DNA from 2 places in the Undibacterium sp. TJN19 genome. Region 1 is predicted to be linked to the other one. Evidence: predicted binding sites of a transcription regulator. Region 1 holds the regulator's gene; the other holds the start of a gene.
What was found. The regulator sigma-54, encoded in region 1, starts transcription at its own class of promoters, with help from an activator protein. The targets are predictions, from matches to a motif close to TGGCANGNAANCTGCTTT.

Region 1 (8,005 bases):
TAAGGCATCAGCTGCCGTAATGATTTCACCTGACAATCCCAGATAGGTGCCCAGCTCGCCCGGGGCCTGCGACAGGAAATAACCCCCGCCAACATCCGGGAACAGGCCGATATTCACTTCCGGCATGGCCATCTTGGTGCGTTCGGTGACGATGCGCAGACGGCAGTCTTCACCCGCCTGGGCGATGCCCATGCCACCACCCATGACCACGCCATTCATCAGGGCGATATAGGGTTTTGGGTAAAAATGAATCAAATGATTTAAAGCGTATTCTTCAGTGAAAAAATCTTCCAGCAGGGCAGAATCACCCTTGGGTGTTGCCGTGCCCACATCATAAAAGAAACGGATATCGCCACCGGCGCAAAAAGCCTTTTCGCTGCTGCTATGAATAAACACCGCACGTACGCTGGCGTCGTTTTGCCATGCCAGCAGGGTCGTGGTCAGCGCCCGCACCATGTCCAGCGATAGCGAGTTCAGCGCCTTGGGTCTGTCGAGTGTGATGAAGCCTATATGGTTCTTGACGGAAGTGAGTACAAATTCGCTCATGGTGATTCGCTATGCAGGGTAAGGGACGAAGCTGTTATTCTAACTTTGCAGGCAGTGCACGTCACTAGATGTATAAGCATATGCAGAAATAGCGCAAAGAAATTTTCTGATTGTGCGAATGCGACGGATTGTCTGGCGCTAATCAATGACTCAGTCAACATGAATAATGTATATAAATGATGACTTTGCCATGCTTGGTGACGGCTCAACGATGAGTCAATAAAGCATCAATAAGGTCTCAAGAAAACAAAAAGGACGCCTTTCGCGTCCTTGTTTTGGATGCCATCAGCCCGATCAGGGCTATGGCTTACACGTCTTGGGCTGACGCCGGATCAGGTATGTGCTTGATCGCATCGTGCTGGTGACTTTGTATTTTATCTTTATGTTTGATGACCTGGCGATCGAGTTTATCGACCAGCGTATCAATCGCTGCATAGAGATCGTGTGCCAGACTTTCAACATGGATATCTTTACCGCTGATATGCAAATTAATGTCTGCTTTGTGCCTTTTTTCCTTTTCCCGGAGCTTGTCCACCGTCAGGATGACGGCGATATCAATGACCTGGTCGAAATGCCGCCTGATGCGCTCTAACTTGGTATGTACATATTCACGAATTGCAGGAGTTACTTCGACGTGATGTCCACTGATTGTGAGATTCATACTGTGCTCCTATAGTGATGTTGCTTGCCATTACGAAAAGCTCTTTGCGTTCAAATAACATTGAGCTAAATCATATATAGCAATTCAAACCGTGATTACAAGGACTACTTACAAAGATTTACGCAGGCTCACTGGGGGGATTTTGAGGGCTTCACGGTATTTGGCAACTGTCCGTCGGGCAATTACCATGCCCTGTTCACCCAGCATGTCTGCAATTTTGCTATCAGAGAGTGGGCTTTTCTGGTCTTCTGCTCCTATCAATTGCTTGATGAGTGCCCGTATCGCGGTGGAAGATGCTTCTCCCCCTGTTTCCGTCGCGACGTGGCTGCCGAAAAAATACTTCAACTCAAACATGCCATGTGGGGTCAGCATGTATTTTTGGGTTGTTACACGTGAGATAGTGCTCTCGTGTAATCCTAGTGTATCAGCAATTTCGCGCAAAACAAGGGGGCGCATGGCAACTGCACCGTGGGTGAAAAAGTTACGTTGTCTTTCAACTATCGCTTGTGCAACGCGCAAAATGGTATCAAAACGTTGCCGCATGTTCTTGATGAGCCAGCGCGCTTCCTGCAATTGTGAACCAAGTCCACTTTCACCGCGGTTTTGTTTCATGATGTTGGCGTACATGCTGCTGACGCGCAACTTTGGCATTACATCCTGATTCAAGAGCACCTGCCAGCCATTCCCTGACTTTCTGACGATGACATCGGGCACGACATAGTCTGAATCATCGGCAGTAAAGGCGATACCTGGCCGGGGTTTGCATTGCCTGATGACAGTTTGTGCATCGCGCAAATCTTCATCATCGCAGTCCAGTATTTTCTTTAATTTCGTGAAATCCCGTTGTGCAAATAAAGTGAGTTGTGTCTCAACAATATTTAGTGCAAGGCGGCGTGTCACGAAAGCAATCCTGGGCAGGCGCCTGATTTGCAAGGCCAGGCACTCTGCCGGGCTGCGCGCACCCACACCTGCCGGGTCAAAGCTTTGCAGCATGTTGAGCGCGAAGGCCAGCTCTTCCGGTTCTATGCACAATTCCAATGGCAAACTGGCATGGATTTCATCCAGGGTTTCAGTCAGATAACCATTGCTGTCGAGTGCATCGATCATCAGCTCTACCAGCGCACGGTCGCGTGGCTCGCGCAGGTTCAGGCGCATTTGCTCCAGCAGGTGTTCGCGCAAGGTAGTTTGCGCTGCGCCCAGTTGTGGGCGGCCATCTTCATCATCGCTGGCTGCTGCGCCATGGTGACCATCATCGAAGCTCCAGTCGTCTTCATTGGTGCTCATGGTGTCATTGCTGGCAGGGGCTTCAGCTTCCTGGTTTTGCTCTGTGCTTGCGGCTGCTTCTTCGCGTATGGCTGGCGCTTCCATGCCGGCATCCGCGGCACTGCTGCTGGTGTTGATGGCACCATCGGCCAACAGACGTACAGCATGGTCAAGCGGGTCATCGACACGCTCAAGCAAGGGGTTTTCTGTCAGCAGGGTTTCCAGTTCCTGATGTAATTCCAAAGTGGAGAGCTGCAATAACCGTATCGATTGTTGCAGTTGGGGCGTTAATGCCAGATGCTGGGAAGTACGTAGTTGCAGGCTTTGTTTCATGATGATTCCCGTCACATCCGGAAGTGTTCCCCCAGATAGACGCGCCGCACGGATTCATTTTGTATGATGTCGTCGGGTTTGCCACTTGCCAGTACAGCACCCTGATTGATGATGTAGGCATGATCGCAAATGCCCAGGGTTTCACGCACATTGTGATCGGTGATCAGCACGCCGATGCCACGTTCTTTCAAAAAGCGCACAATGCGCTGGATTTCGATGACGGCAATCGGGTCGACCCCGGCAAAGGGTTCGTCGAGCAAAACAAAGCGGGGATTGGTCGCCAGCGCACGTGCGATTTCCACACGACGGCGCTCACCGCCAGATAGCGACAAGGCCTGGCTTTCACGAATTTTTTCAATCTGTAAATCCGCCAGCAGGGCATCGAGACGTTCATCGATTTCTTTGGTCGAAAGAAATTTTCCGTGGGCATTTTTCTGTAATTCCAGAACAGCGCGGATATTGTCTTCGACTGTCAGCTTGCGAAATACTGAAGCTTCCTGCGGCAAATATGACAAGCCCAGCACCGCCCTTTGATGGATGGGTAACTGAGATATATTGACAGCATCTATCGTGATGTCACCTGCGTCCGATGGCACCAGGCCAACGATCATGTAGAAAGAAGTTGTTTTGCCCGCACCGTTCGGGCCGAGCAGGCCAACGACTTCGCCGCTTTTCACTTGTAGCGATACGTCACGTACTACCTGGCGCGCGCCATAGCGTTTTTGCAGCCCTTTGACGAGCAGCGTACTAGCAATTGCCGTCATCTTAATTGGCCTGTTTTTCAGTTTTTGGATGCAAAATTATTTTGACACGACCATCGCCATCGACATGCTTGCCGCTGGTTGAATTGGCACCATCAAAGACATCGTTTTTGCTGTCATAGGAAAGATATTCACCCTCTTGTTCCTGGGTGACTTTTTTACCTTCGAGGTAGCGTATCTTTGCCTTGGAAATAAATTTCACGACCTCGGTACTTTGATCATATTCGGCACGGTCAGCTTCGCCATCAACCCACAGATCGGTACCGCCATCCCGTTTTTGCCGGAACGTGACCTTGCCATTGCTGCCACTGCTCAGTACGACAAACTGATCACCACTTGGTGATTCTGTCAGTACGGCTTTTTCAGCTTTGACCACCAGCGTACCTCTCGTTACCAGGACACCATTCGATAAAACATGGACGCCTTTCTGTCCCTTGCTCTGTGTGCTGCCGGCTTCAATCAATGTGTCTTTCAGGCTGTCGGCTTTTTCTGCATGGGCTGAGGTGAGGGCCAGGCCCATACATCCAAGGCCGATTAATTTGCGCAAGCCAGGCACAGAAAAAATGGGTTTCATTCTCATGTTCTGCTTTCTATTTATTTATTTTATGGGAAGAGGAGCGGACTTCACACGCCTCTTTAAATGCATTTTTACTTTACTCAATAAATCCAGTTCCTGGGTAGCATTATTGGCGAGCATACCTACCGCAGTGGTTTCTATCGTGCTGGTTTTTACAAAGACGGGCTTGTCGGTTTTGATCAGGTCTTCATCTGGCAATAACAACAAATAATTTGTTTCCAGCCGCATGAATTGTGAATTCAATCCCTCAGGGCGTTCAACGCTGACCTGGTCATATAAATGCACTTCATCATGTTCGCGTTTGGGCGAAGTTGTGGTTGATTTTTGTGAAACAACGGCGAGCTCTGCACGCAAGTGCAAAGGCGTACGGTTTTCATCAAAACTATTAATTTGCGGATGTGTAATTTCTATATTGTCATTACGGGGCAAGTGTATCAGGCGTTCGCCGGTGACATGGTAATTGGCCTTGCCATTGTTGGACAGCCGTATGAAATTGAATTTCTCGACATAATAATCGGGTGCGGCCCTGGCGGAAGAACGATTTTGTTCATCACCGGCATTACGCCTTACCACTTCCATGACCCAGATGGCGCCCAGCGTGATGACGCCCAGCATGACGACTGCCAGCCAGATACGGAAACGGTCTATGGTTAAATGATGTTTCATGAAAGATAATTTTGTAAAGCTAGTTCGTATTTGTCTTGCGCCCGCAAGATGAAATCACATATTTCCCTGGCCGCCCCTTTGCCACCACCAGCCGTGGTGACATAGTGCACACGCTGTCTTACTTCAGCATGGGCGTTGGGCACACTGGCGGCAAAGCCGCAACGCATCAGTATCGGTAAATCAATGACATCATCGCCAATAAATCCGCAGGCACTGGCAGGCAGGTTCAAATCGGCAATCAATTGCAGGAAAGCTGATTTTTTATCATGTATGCCCTGACGGATATGCGGGATGCCCAAATCTGTCGCGCGTCTGGTGACAATGGCAGATTGCCGGGCGCTGATGATGGCCGTGGCAATACCCGCCTGCTGTAATAATTTAATGCCCTGGCCATCAAGGACATTAAAGGTTTTCATCATTTCACCATCCGGCCCGAAATGCAGACTGCCATCTGTCAATATGCCATCGACATCAAAAATCATCAGCTGGACCTGGCGTGCCATGTCGATTGCGCTCGTCATCAGATCACCTTGGCGCGTGTCAGGTCGTGAATATGCAAGGCACCCACCAGCCTGCCATCATCATCTGCCACCAGTAACTGGTTAATGCGATAGGTTTCCATGACTTCGACAGCTTCCACGGCTAATTGTTCAGGCCGTATGCGGTGTGGCTTGTCATGCATGACATCGGCAATCTGCAATTGCGTAAAATCCCGTGTGCCATCCATCAAGCGGCGCAAGTCACCATCGGTGAAGATGCCGACGATATGCTGGTTGTGATCGACCACGGCTGTCATCGCCATGCCCTTTTTGGTAATTTCCAGCAACGCCGTTTTCAGTTGAGTCTCTGGCCCCACTTGCGGGATATCGGCACCTGTGCGCATGACATCCCTGACATGGGTCAGCAGCCGACGCCCCAGTGAACCGCCAGGGTGGGAACGAGCAAAATCTTCTTCACGAAAACCACGCGCATCCAGCACTGCTACGGCCAGGGCGTCGCCCAAAGCCAGAGTGACCGTCGTGCTGGCCGTTGGTGCCAAGTTCAGCGGGCAGGCTTCTTTGTCCACATGCAGGTTCAAATGTATATCGGCCAGTTTGCCCAGGCTGGATTCCGGGTTGCCCGTCATCGCGATGAGTTTGACACCCAGGCGCTTGATGATGGGCAAGATGGACATCAGTTCAGACGCTTCGCCTGAATACGAAATGGCAATGAAAACATCCTGTTGCGTCACCATGCCCAGATCGCCATGCGCAGCTTCTGCCGGGTGGACAAAAAACGAAGGCGTGCCGGTAGAGGCAAAGGTCGCCGAGATCTTGCGTGCAATATGGCCGGATTTGCCGATGCCGGACACGACCACACGGCCATGGCAGGTCAGCAGCATATCAACCGCCTGCGAAAACCCGGCAGCATCACCATTGCCCAGGCGTGTCTGCAAGGCCAGCAAGGCATCTGCTTCAATTTGCAGGGTTTCACAAGCCAGTTTCAGCGCACGTTTTGCCGCGGCGGCCTTATCGGTTGCACTTTGCGGATTCGGGGAGTAAGGGGCATTCAATTCATTCATGCCAGAAGTATAAACGAAATCCAGAAAGCAAAAACTCTGCCAGTTGTAACGGAATGAATATTGTTTGCCAGAAATAAGGTTTCAGACGCGATAAATCGGCAATAATAGGAGGCATGAATGGACTAGATACCACTTTATCACTGTTGGCCGCGGCCGTCTTAGGCGTGGTCGCTTTTCGCATGTTGCAACTGCCGCCCATGCTGGGTTATCTGGTGGTTGGTATCTTTATCGGCCCGTTTGGCATGGGAGTTGCCGACGATAGTGCCGTGACGCATGAGCTGGCCGAGTTTGGCGTTGTTTTCCTGATGTTTTCCATCGGCCTGGAATTTTCTCTGTCGAAACTGATGGCCATGCGCAAGGCGGTGTTTGGGCTGGGGATGGCGCAGGTACTGGTCACGATACTCACCAGCATGCTGTTTGGCTGGATAGCCAGCCGCTGGCTGCCGCAATTTTTCAATATCAGCTGGGAAGCCTCGTTTGCGCTGGGTGGCGCGCTGGCCATGTCATCGACCGCCATTGTTTCCAAGATGCTGACTGAGAGGCTGGAACTGGAAAGCCTGCATGGCCGGCAAATCATCAGCGTGTTGTTATTCCAGGATCTGGCCGTCGTGCCTTTGCTGATACTGGTGCCCGCACTGGCTTCAAAATCGCCGGACCTGGTGAAAACCCTGGCATTCGCCAGCGGCAAGGCCGTTCTGGTGCTGGTGCTGCTGTTGGTGGTGGGGCAAAAGCTCATGCGCACCTGGTTCCGCATCGTCGTCAAGCGGCGCTCACAAGAGTTATTCATGCTGAACCTCTTGCTGATTACCCTGGGCGCTGCCTGGCTGACCGAAAAGGCGGGCCTGTCGATGGCACTGGGCGCGTTCGTTGCAGGCATGCTGATATCAGAGACCGAATACCGTCATCAGGTGGAAGAAGATATCAAACCCTTCCGCGATGTCTTGCTGGGCCTGTTTTTCATCACCGTAGGTATGTTGCTGAATGTCAAACTGGTCATTGATCATTTCTGGCTGGTGTTATTGCTGTTGTCCGGCCCGGTATTGATGAAGCTGGCACTGATCACGGCGCTGGCGAAAATCTTTGGCAATTCCACCAGCGTGGCCTTGCGCACGGGCCTGGGCCTGGCGCAGGCGGGTGAATTTGGTTTTGTGCTGCTGAACCAAGCGGGCGGCCTGCAATTGCTCGACCCCTTGTTGCTGCAACTGATACTGGCATCGATGGTGCTGTCCATGCTGGCTTCACCGTTTATCCTGGCCAATTCTGATGCCATTGTCATGAAGTTTTCCGCCAATGAATGGATGATGCAATCACTGGCGCTGACGCAAATTGCGGCGCGCACCATGACGACGAAAAAGCATGTGATCATTGCCGGCTTTGGCCGAAGCGGGCAAAGCCTGGCACGTATTTTGGCAGAGGAAAATATTGATTACCATGCACTCGATCTGGACCCTGACCGTGTACTCGAAGCCCAGACTGCGGGCGCAAATGTATCGTATGGTGATGCCGCACGGCGCGAAAGCCTCCTGGCAGCCGGTATCAATCGCGCCGCCGCCCTTGTCGTGACCTACACCGGCACCGCATCCGCCTTGAAGATATTGCATTTCGTCAATGAAATGAACCCCAGCCTGCCGGTGATC
Region 2 (8,005 bases), on a different contig from region 1:
CAACAATATAAGCAGCAATATAGGCCGCAATTAACACCAATGAGTAGCAGTAAGCAGCAATGGTTTTGAAATAAACTTTATGCAATAAGAAATACGGACATGGGCATTGCCCATTTTTTTGAAACACAAACTAGACGACCGGTCTAATTTTAAAGGAAACAATATGCCCAAGCATTTACTCTCACCTTTGCAAACTGGTAGTGTGCATTTGAATAACCGTGTAGTAATGGCGCCCTTGACACGTTCTCGTGCTGCGCAGCCTGGCGACATCCCGCGCGCCCTGAATGTTGAATATTATGCACAACGTGCGACTGCCGGTTTGATCGTGACAGAAGCCAGCCAGATTTCACGTCAGGGTCAGGGTTATGCCTGGACGCCAGGCATCTACACCGATGAGCAGGAAGCTGGCTGGAAAACCGTGGTCGATGCAGTGCATGCCAAAGCAGGCAAGATCGCACTGCAAATCTGGCACGTTGGCCGCATTTCGCACAATCTGCTGCAAGAAAATGGCGTCGCACCTGTCGCACCTTCGGCCATCGTCGCTGAAAACGCGCAATGCTTCGTCGTGCAGCCTGATGGCACGCCAGCCAATGTACCGACGGCAGAACCACGTGCCCTGGCGCTGGAAGAAATACCCGGCATCGTCGAGCAATATCGCCAGGCGACCATCCGTGCCAAACGCGCCGGATTTGATCTCGTTGAAGTGCATGCTGCCAATGGCTACCTGCTGCAGCAATTCATGTCTACCAACAGCAACCTGCGTGATGATATCTATGGTGGCAGCCTGGAAAATCGTGCGCGCCTGACGCTTGAAGCGGTAGATGCCGCGATTGCAGAAATCGGAGCCAGCCGCGTTGGCATACGCCTGTCGCCAGGTTTTGTGGCCCACGGCATTGCTGATAGCGAAGCTGAACCCATGGCCTTGTATCTGGCTGCCGAATTGAATGAACGCGGTATTGCCTACATCCATATCGCTGAACCTGACTGGGCTGGCGGTGCTGAACTGACCCAGGCTTTCCGTCAGCAATTGCGTGCCGCCTTCAAGGGTACGATTATCTGCTGTGGTGGGTATACAGCAGCAGAAGCCGACGCACTGATCGTCAGTGGTCTGGCAGATGCGATCGCCTTTGGCCGCCCCTATATTGCCAATCCAGATCTGGTTGCACGCTTTGCCAAAGGTGCGGAATTGAACAAACCAGACCGCAATACCTTCTATGGCGGTGAAGAAAAAGGCTACACCGATTACCCTACGCTGGAAGAAGTAGAAGCTGCATCAGCCTGATGATTTTGCGTTGATGTGCATTGCAGGGCTATCCCTGTTGCGATAGCCTGCAATGCGATGAACCTGAAGTAGTATCGGAACAATGGTGCTGCAGCAGATTCAAGCCGCATCATGTACCGGATGTGATTGCCGGTGATATAAAAACTCCAGCACTTCAGTCCGGTATTGTGCATATTGGGGATTTTGTGCCAGGGCAACGCGGTCACGCGGTCTCTCCAGACCCACCGTCAAGACTTCGCCTATCGTTGCAGCAGGCCCATTGGTCAGCATGACAATGCGGTCAGATAACAATACCGCCTCATCAACATCGTGTGTGACCATCACTACGGTCGATTGAGTCTTGGCGACGATCTTCAATAATTCATCCTGCAAATGCGCACGTGTCAATGCATCAAGTGCACCAAAGGGTTCATCCATGAGCAAGACTTTCGGTTCGATGGCCAGTGCACGGGCTATGCCTACGCGTTGTTTCATGCCACCTGATATTTCGTTTGGACGCTTTTTTTCTGCATGTGTCAAACCAACCAGCGACAAAGCCTGCATGGTGCGCTTTTGCAGTTTTGTGCCATTCTCGGCAGCGCCAAATACGCGTTCAACAGCCAGGAAAACATTTTCATAACAAGTCAGCCAGGGCAACAAGGAATGATTTTGAAATACCACGCCGCGCTCTGGAGACGGGCCAGAAATTTCACGGTGCGCGCATAGCAAGGTGCCCGATGTTGCATTGGTCAGCCCGGCGATCAAATTCAGCAAGGTCGACTTGCCACAGCCGGAATGCCCGATCAGGGTAATGAACTCTCCCTTTTTGACATTCAGGTTAATATCGCGCAACGCATGGAAGCTACCCTTTTTGGTATGAAAGACCATTTCAACCTGATTGATCTCTATATATTTGCTATCGATTTCATTCATAATCATGTCCCCACATCTTCATAAGTAAAGGCACGTGCAATTGCCACGAGAATTTGCTCAAGTATCAACCCCACCATGCCGATGACGACAATAGCAATAATGATATGCGGCACGTTCAGGTTATTCCATTCATCCCAGACCCAGAAGCCGATACCGACACCGCCCGTCAACATTTCTGCGGCGACAATGACCAGCCATGCCGTACCTATGGCCAGCCTGACGCCTGTCAGCATATAGGGCAACACTGAAGGCAATAAAATGCGGGTGATTATTTTCCATTCAGACAAATTCAGTACACGCGCCACATTCATATAATCTTGCGGCACCCGTTGTACGCCGATGGCAGTATTGATAACCATGGGCCAGATAGAGCAAATAAAGATGGACCAGATCGCTGCCGGATGCGCCGACTTGAAAACCAATAAACCAATCGGCAGCCAGGCCAGCGGTGATACAGGTTTCAACAGGCTGATGATAGGGTTGAACATGCCAGATAAAAATTTGAAACGGCCGATCAGAAAACCGAGTGGGATACCCACCGCCGCAGCCAGCCCAAAGCCTACTGCAACGCGTTTCAACGATGCATAAATATTCCAGCCTATACCCTGATCATTCGGCCCTTTTTGATAGAAGGGATCCGAGAATATTTTTATGGCTTCCTGCAAGGTGACCCACGGCGAAGGAAAAGTCGTATTTTTGACAGCGATGATTTCCCAGATCAGTATCAGCAAGCCAATACCAAATAAAGGTGGCAAGACACTCAGAAAGAACGGGCGCAATGACATCATTTTTTTCTGTCCCGGCATTTTTACGTCTGCCGTTTTTTCAGCTTTTACTTCTCCCGTTATTGTCACTGTACTACCTCCCGATGTCGCAGCGTCTGCTTCCTGCATTACTCCATGTACCAAGGTATTCATGACCACTCCTTAAGCCTTGATTTTGAACGACGCTGCATAGGCAGCCGGATTTTTTCCATCCCAGACCGTGCCATCCATGAATTTGCTGCTACGCATGGGGTCTTTTGGCACGGACACTTTGGCCATCGTCGCTGCATCCTTATAGATATCGATGCGGTTGACGGCTTTGGCCACCGCCAGGTAATCGGGGTCAGCCTTGAGCAAACCCCAACGTTTATGCTGGGTCAGGAACCACATGCCATCTGACAGATACGGGAAATTCACCGCGCCATCATTGAAAAATTTCATATAGTTGGGGTCATCCCAGGTCTTGCCCAGGCCATTTTGATAGCGCCCCAAAATACGCTGGTTAATTACATCAACAGAGGTATTCACATAAGATTTATCAGCGATGGTTTCCGCCATTTTTGTCTTGTTGGACAAGGATGCATCTATCCAGCGACTGGCATCCAGAATAGCTGCCACCACGGCACGCGCCGTGTTCGGGTATTTCTGTGCAAATTCTGCAGTGGTACCCAGCACTTTTTCTGGATGGTCTTTCCAGATGTCTTGCGTGGTTGCGGCGGTGATGCCTATGCCATCAGCAATCGCACGGTGGTTCCATGGTTCACCCACACAATAGCCATCCATATTGCCAACGCGCATATTCGCCACCATTTGCGGCGGTGGTACGGTGATCACCTTGGCATCTTTCATGGGGTTGATGCCGTGCGCAGCGAGCCAGTAATACAACCACATCGCATGGGTACCGGTCGGAAAAGTCTGGGCAAATGTGTATTCGCGCTTGTCGGTCTGCATCAGCTTTGCCAGACCTGCACCATCGACTGCCCCCTTGTCGGCCAGCTTTTTAGACAAGGTAATTGCTTGGCCGTTGTTGTTGAGTGTCATTAAAACGGCCATGTCTTTTTTATTGCCACCGACACCCAGTTGCACACCATAAATCAGGCCGTACAACACATGAGCAGCATCGAGCTCACCATTGACCAGCTTGTCGCGCACACTGGCCCAAGATGATTCTTTGGAAGGAATAATCTTGATGCCGTATTTTTTATCAAAGCCCAGCACCGACGCCATCACCACTGACGCACAATCAGTCAGCGGAATAAAGCCAATATGGACTTCTTCTTTTTCTGGCTTGTCTGATCCAGCTGCCCAGACCCCACCTGTATTCAACCCCATGATGCCTGCCCCCGTTGCCACTGCGGCACTTTGCAAGAAACTACGACGTTTGAAATTCGGTTCATGATCTTCCTGCGCATTGACAAGGTTAGCTAGCTTGGTAGATGGTTCCTGATTCGTCATGTCTGCACTCCAGCTTAGGTATTAACTTCTGCAATGAAAAAAGGCGTCATCCCACGCCGGAAAACCGTGTGGAAAGACACCTTTGTCTGGTGAGGTGACCGCCGTTAGTCAGGCTCACTTTTTCTTACGTACCAGCTTTGGTACTTTCTTTTAGCCTAGCAATTGCCGTGCCATATCATTTCGCGCGCGCATGGTCAGGTAAGAAGCACGATAAAAAAGAAAACGGCGATGTTTTTCGCACCGCAATGACGCGGCGCACCAATTACACGCACAAGTCTGGGCTTAAGCCCCCAGCAAATCCGCGACGTCCAGTATGCGTTGCGCCAGATCTACCAGTTTCAGATTTTTTTCCATCGCCTGCCTGCGCATTCTTTGGTAAGCCTCATTTTCTGACAAGTGATGACGCTCCATTAACAAACCTTTGGCGCGCTCTATGGTTTTGCGTTCTTGCAACTTGGCCCTGGTATCCGATAATTCTGTGCGCAGTTTCTGATCAGCATTGAAACGGGCCATGGCAACATCGAGCACTGGCTTGATACGTTCAGACTGCAACCCAGCCACAACATAGGCCGAAACACCGGCTTCCATGGCAGCCACCATATGTGACTGGTTACCATCTTCCGTGAACAAAACGATGGGGCGTGGCGCATCACGTGTCAACAAAACCATGTGTTCGAGTACATCGCGGGAATCAGATTCGGCGTCAATAATGATCATGTCGGGCTGCATCTGTGCTATGCGCTCACTCATGTACAGATCACCCGGAATCACGGCGATGATGTTATAACCTGCCTGCAGCAAGCCTATGCGCAAGGCGCGTGAACGTGCCAGTTGCGCCTGAGCATGCTCTTGCAATTCGTCTTCAGTCTGGATAACCGTATTCACCACCACAATCCGCAGGCTTTGTGATGGTGGTCTTATCGCATTATCACTATTCGGTTTGCTGCGCATTTGTGGGCAAGGCCAGATATAATCTCGTTATGCGAACTGTAGCAAGATTCGCACCAATCCAGTTTTTCTGGATGAAGGCAAACTATTTGTTATCGGCTTGCTATTTTCAAGCGATACATCACCAGCTTACCTGCCTTTAATCCATCCAATTTAGAAATTTACATGATAGTTCTCGGCGTTGAATCTTCCTGCGATGAAACCGGCCTGGCCTTGTATGACACGGAGCGTGGTCTGTTGTCACATGCCCTGCATTCACAAATCGCCATGCATCAGGAATACGGTGGCGTTGTGCCTGAACTGGCATCACGTGACCACATTCGTCGCGCCCTGCCCTTGCTGACTGAAGTATTAGGCAAGGCCAATCTGGGCAAGAAACAGATAGACGCAATTGCCTATACCCAGGGGCCAGGCCTGGCAGGTGCGCTGCTGGTAGGCGCATCCGTGGCTTGCGGTCTCGGCATGGCACTGGATATTCCGGTATTGGGTGTGCATCACCTGGAAGGCCATCTGCTATCACCCTTGCTGGCCAGCCAGCCGCCGGAATTCCCCTTCATCGCCTTGCTGGTGTCAGGGGGCCATACCCAATTGATGCGCGTCGATGGAGTGGGGCGTTATCAGTTATTGGGTGAAACACTGGACGATGCGGCAGGCGAAGCCTTCGATAAATCAGCCAAATTACTGGGACTGTCTTACCCTGGTGGCCCGGCCATTTCAAGAATGGCAGAATTTGGTGACTCTGCCGCTTATAAATTCCCGCGCCCCATGCTGCATTCAAAAGACCTGAACTTCAGTTTCTCTGGTCTCAAAACCGCAGTGCTGACAGTAGTAAAAAATCATCCGGCTAATATCTGTGAACAGGATAAAGCCAATATTGCCCGCTGCTTTGTTGACGCCATCGTTGACGTGTTGACGGCGAAATGCCTGACAGCGATCAAGGAAAGCGGCTTGAAACGCCTGGTAATTGCTGGTGGCGTCGGTGCCAACCAGCAGTTACGCGCATCGCTCAATGCCGCTGCAGCAAAGAAACGCTTTCAAGTGTATTACCCGGAACTGGAATTCTGTACCGACAATGGCGCGATGATCGCCTTTGCAGGCGCCATGCGGCTGAAAAAAAATCCCGCACTGGCAACGCGGGATTATGGCTTTAATGTCAGGCCACGCTGGCCCTTGCAGGAGCTCGTTGCTGCCTGACACGATTCAGATATCACTTCCACACCTGGCGCTGGACTGATAATAGCAATGTCAGAGTCAGTGTCAGTAGCAAATGACAAACATGCAGGCTTACGCAGACTTATTTGTCATTTGCCGATCACTATTTTTTCTTGCTGCCTGCCTGAACGTCTTTCTTGCTGCCCAGGCGGCTTTCTTTGCCATTCATCAAATTCGCTATATTTTGGCGATGGCGATAAACCAGCAGACCACTCATGATAAAAACGGCAAGCAGTTTGACATCTGGCCCGAACAAAAACCCATAGTACAAGGGCGCAAAGATCGCCGCGATCAGCGCCGCCAATGAAGAATAACGGAATGCGAACGCCACCACCATCCAGGTCACCAGCGTCGCTACACCTAACCAGATATTAATGCCGATCAGGACGCCAGCAGCAGTCGCCACCCCTTTGCCGCCAACAAATTTGAAAAACACTGGCCACAAATGCCCAAGAAAAACAGCCAGCGCAACAATTGCGATACTGCCATCGTCCAGTTGAAATTGCGTTGCGTAGGTCATCGCCAGCCAGACTGCGAACCAGCCCTTGACGGCATCACCCAATAAGGTCAGCACGGCTGCCGCCTTGTTACCACTGCGTAAAACATTGGTCGCCCCCGGGTTTTTCGATCCATAAGTGCGCGGATCAGCCAGACCAAACAGCTTGCTTACCACTACCGCAAACGACAGTGAACCGATCAGATAGGCGGCGATGGCAGCCAGAATTGTATTCATCTTTTTCCTTATTCTTTATTTCAGAGGAAAAAACTTCCCTCAGCCAGGGGTAACACCCCAATGTGATTTTTTGATTTGTCTATTCTAGACGATGTAGGCGATTATTCATCCATAGCGCAGTCTACGGCATGTGCCTGCAGCAGGCTGATCAGCAATTCCGGCGCAATGCCGATCAGGTAACCACGTTGCCCGCCGTTGATATAAATTTTTGGTAAATCCAGTATGCTACGTTCTACATAGATAGGCATGGCTTTTTTGGTGCCAAACGGCGAAGTCCCACCAACCAGGTAACCTGAATGCTTTTGCGCATTTTCAGGCTTGCAGGGCTCTACCGATTTGCAGGCAATTTGCCTTGCCAGGTTTTTGGTTGATACCTTGCGGTCGCCATGCATGAGCACGATCATGGGCTTGGCTGCCTCGTCCTGCATGACCAGGGTTTTAACGACATGGTGCTCATCCACACCCAGCTCACGTGCGGACACGCCCGTGCCGCCATGTTCTTCATACGCATAGGGGTGCTCGGAAAATTCTGCCTTGTGTTTGCGCAGGAACTGGGTTGCCTGTGTAACGGATACGTGTTCTTTCTTGGCCAAGATGTGCTCACTTTGACGAATATGCAATTTTCAAACTGGGCAAATTATATCTCCCGATGGCTGACAGTCAAAGTTTCTGCCTATTGCAGATCACTATTGCAGACAA

Region 2: ACO0LH_RS16405 (CmpA/NrtA family ABC transporter substrate-binding protein) is a predicted target of sigma-54. The motif match lies at 4,569-4,586, and genes of this name have one in related genera.

Annotation. Positions count from the first base shown of each region.
Region 1 covers NZ_JBMPPL010000001.1:682,497-690,501, reverse strand. Annotated here, with positions in the region: gene ACO0LH_RS03230 (enoyl-CoA hydratase/isomerase family protein) at 1-546, opposite strand, end outside; gene hpf (ribosome hibernation-promoting factor, HPF/YfiA family) at 854-1,207, opposite strand; gene ACO0LH_RS03220 (RNA polymerase factor sigma-54) at 1,316-2,803, opposite strand; gene lptB (LPS export ABC transporter ATP-binding protein) at 2,815-3,567, opposite strand; gene lptA (lipopolysaccharide transport periplasmic protein LptA) at 3,569-4,144, opposite strand; gene lptC (LPS export ABC transporter periplasmic protein LptC) at 4,163-4,807, opposite strand; gene ACO0LH_RS03200 (KdsC family phosphatase) at 4,804-5,328, opposite strand; gene ACO0LH_RS03195 (KpsF/GutQ family sugar-phosphate isomerase) at 5,328-6,368, opposite strand; gene ACO0LH_RS03190 (monovalent cation:proton antiporter-2 (CPA2) family protein) at 6,482-8,005, shown strand, end outside.
Region 2 covers NZ_JBMPPL010000005.1:286,612-294,616, forward strand. Annotated here, with positions in the region: gene ACO0LH_RS16390 (alkene reductase) at 164-1,282, shown strand; gene ACO0LH_RS16395 (ABC transporter ATP-binding protein) at 1,382-2,194, opposite strand; gene ntrB (nitrate ABC transporter permease) at 2,197-3,000, opposite strand; gene ACO0LH_RS16405 (CmpA/NrtA family ABC transporter substrate-binding protein) at 3,121-4,290, opposite strand; gene ACO0LH_RS16410 (ANTAR domain-containing response regulator) at 4,696-5,364, opposite strand; gene tsaD (tRNA (adenosine(37)-N6)-threonylcarbamoyltransferase complex transferase subunit TsaD) at 5,527-6,555, shown strand; gene plsY (glycerol-3-phosphate 1-O-acyltransferase PlsY) at 6,677-7,306, opposite strand; gene ybaK (Cys-tRNA(Pro) deacylase) at 7,408-7,899, opposite strand.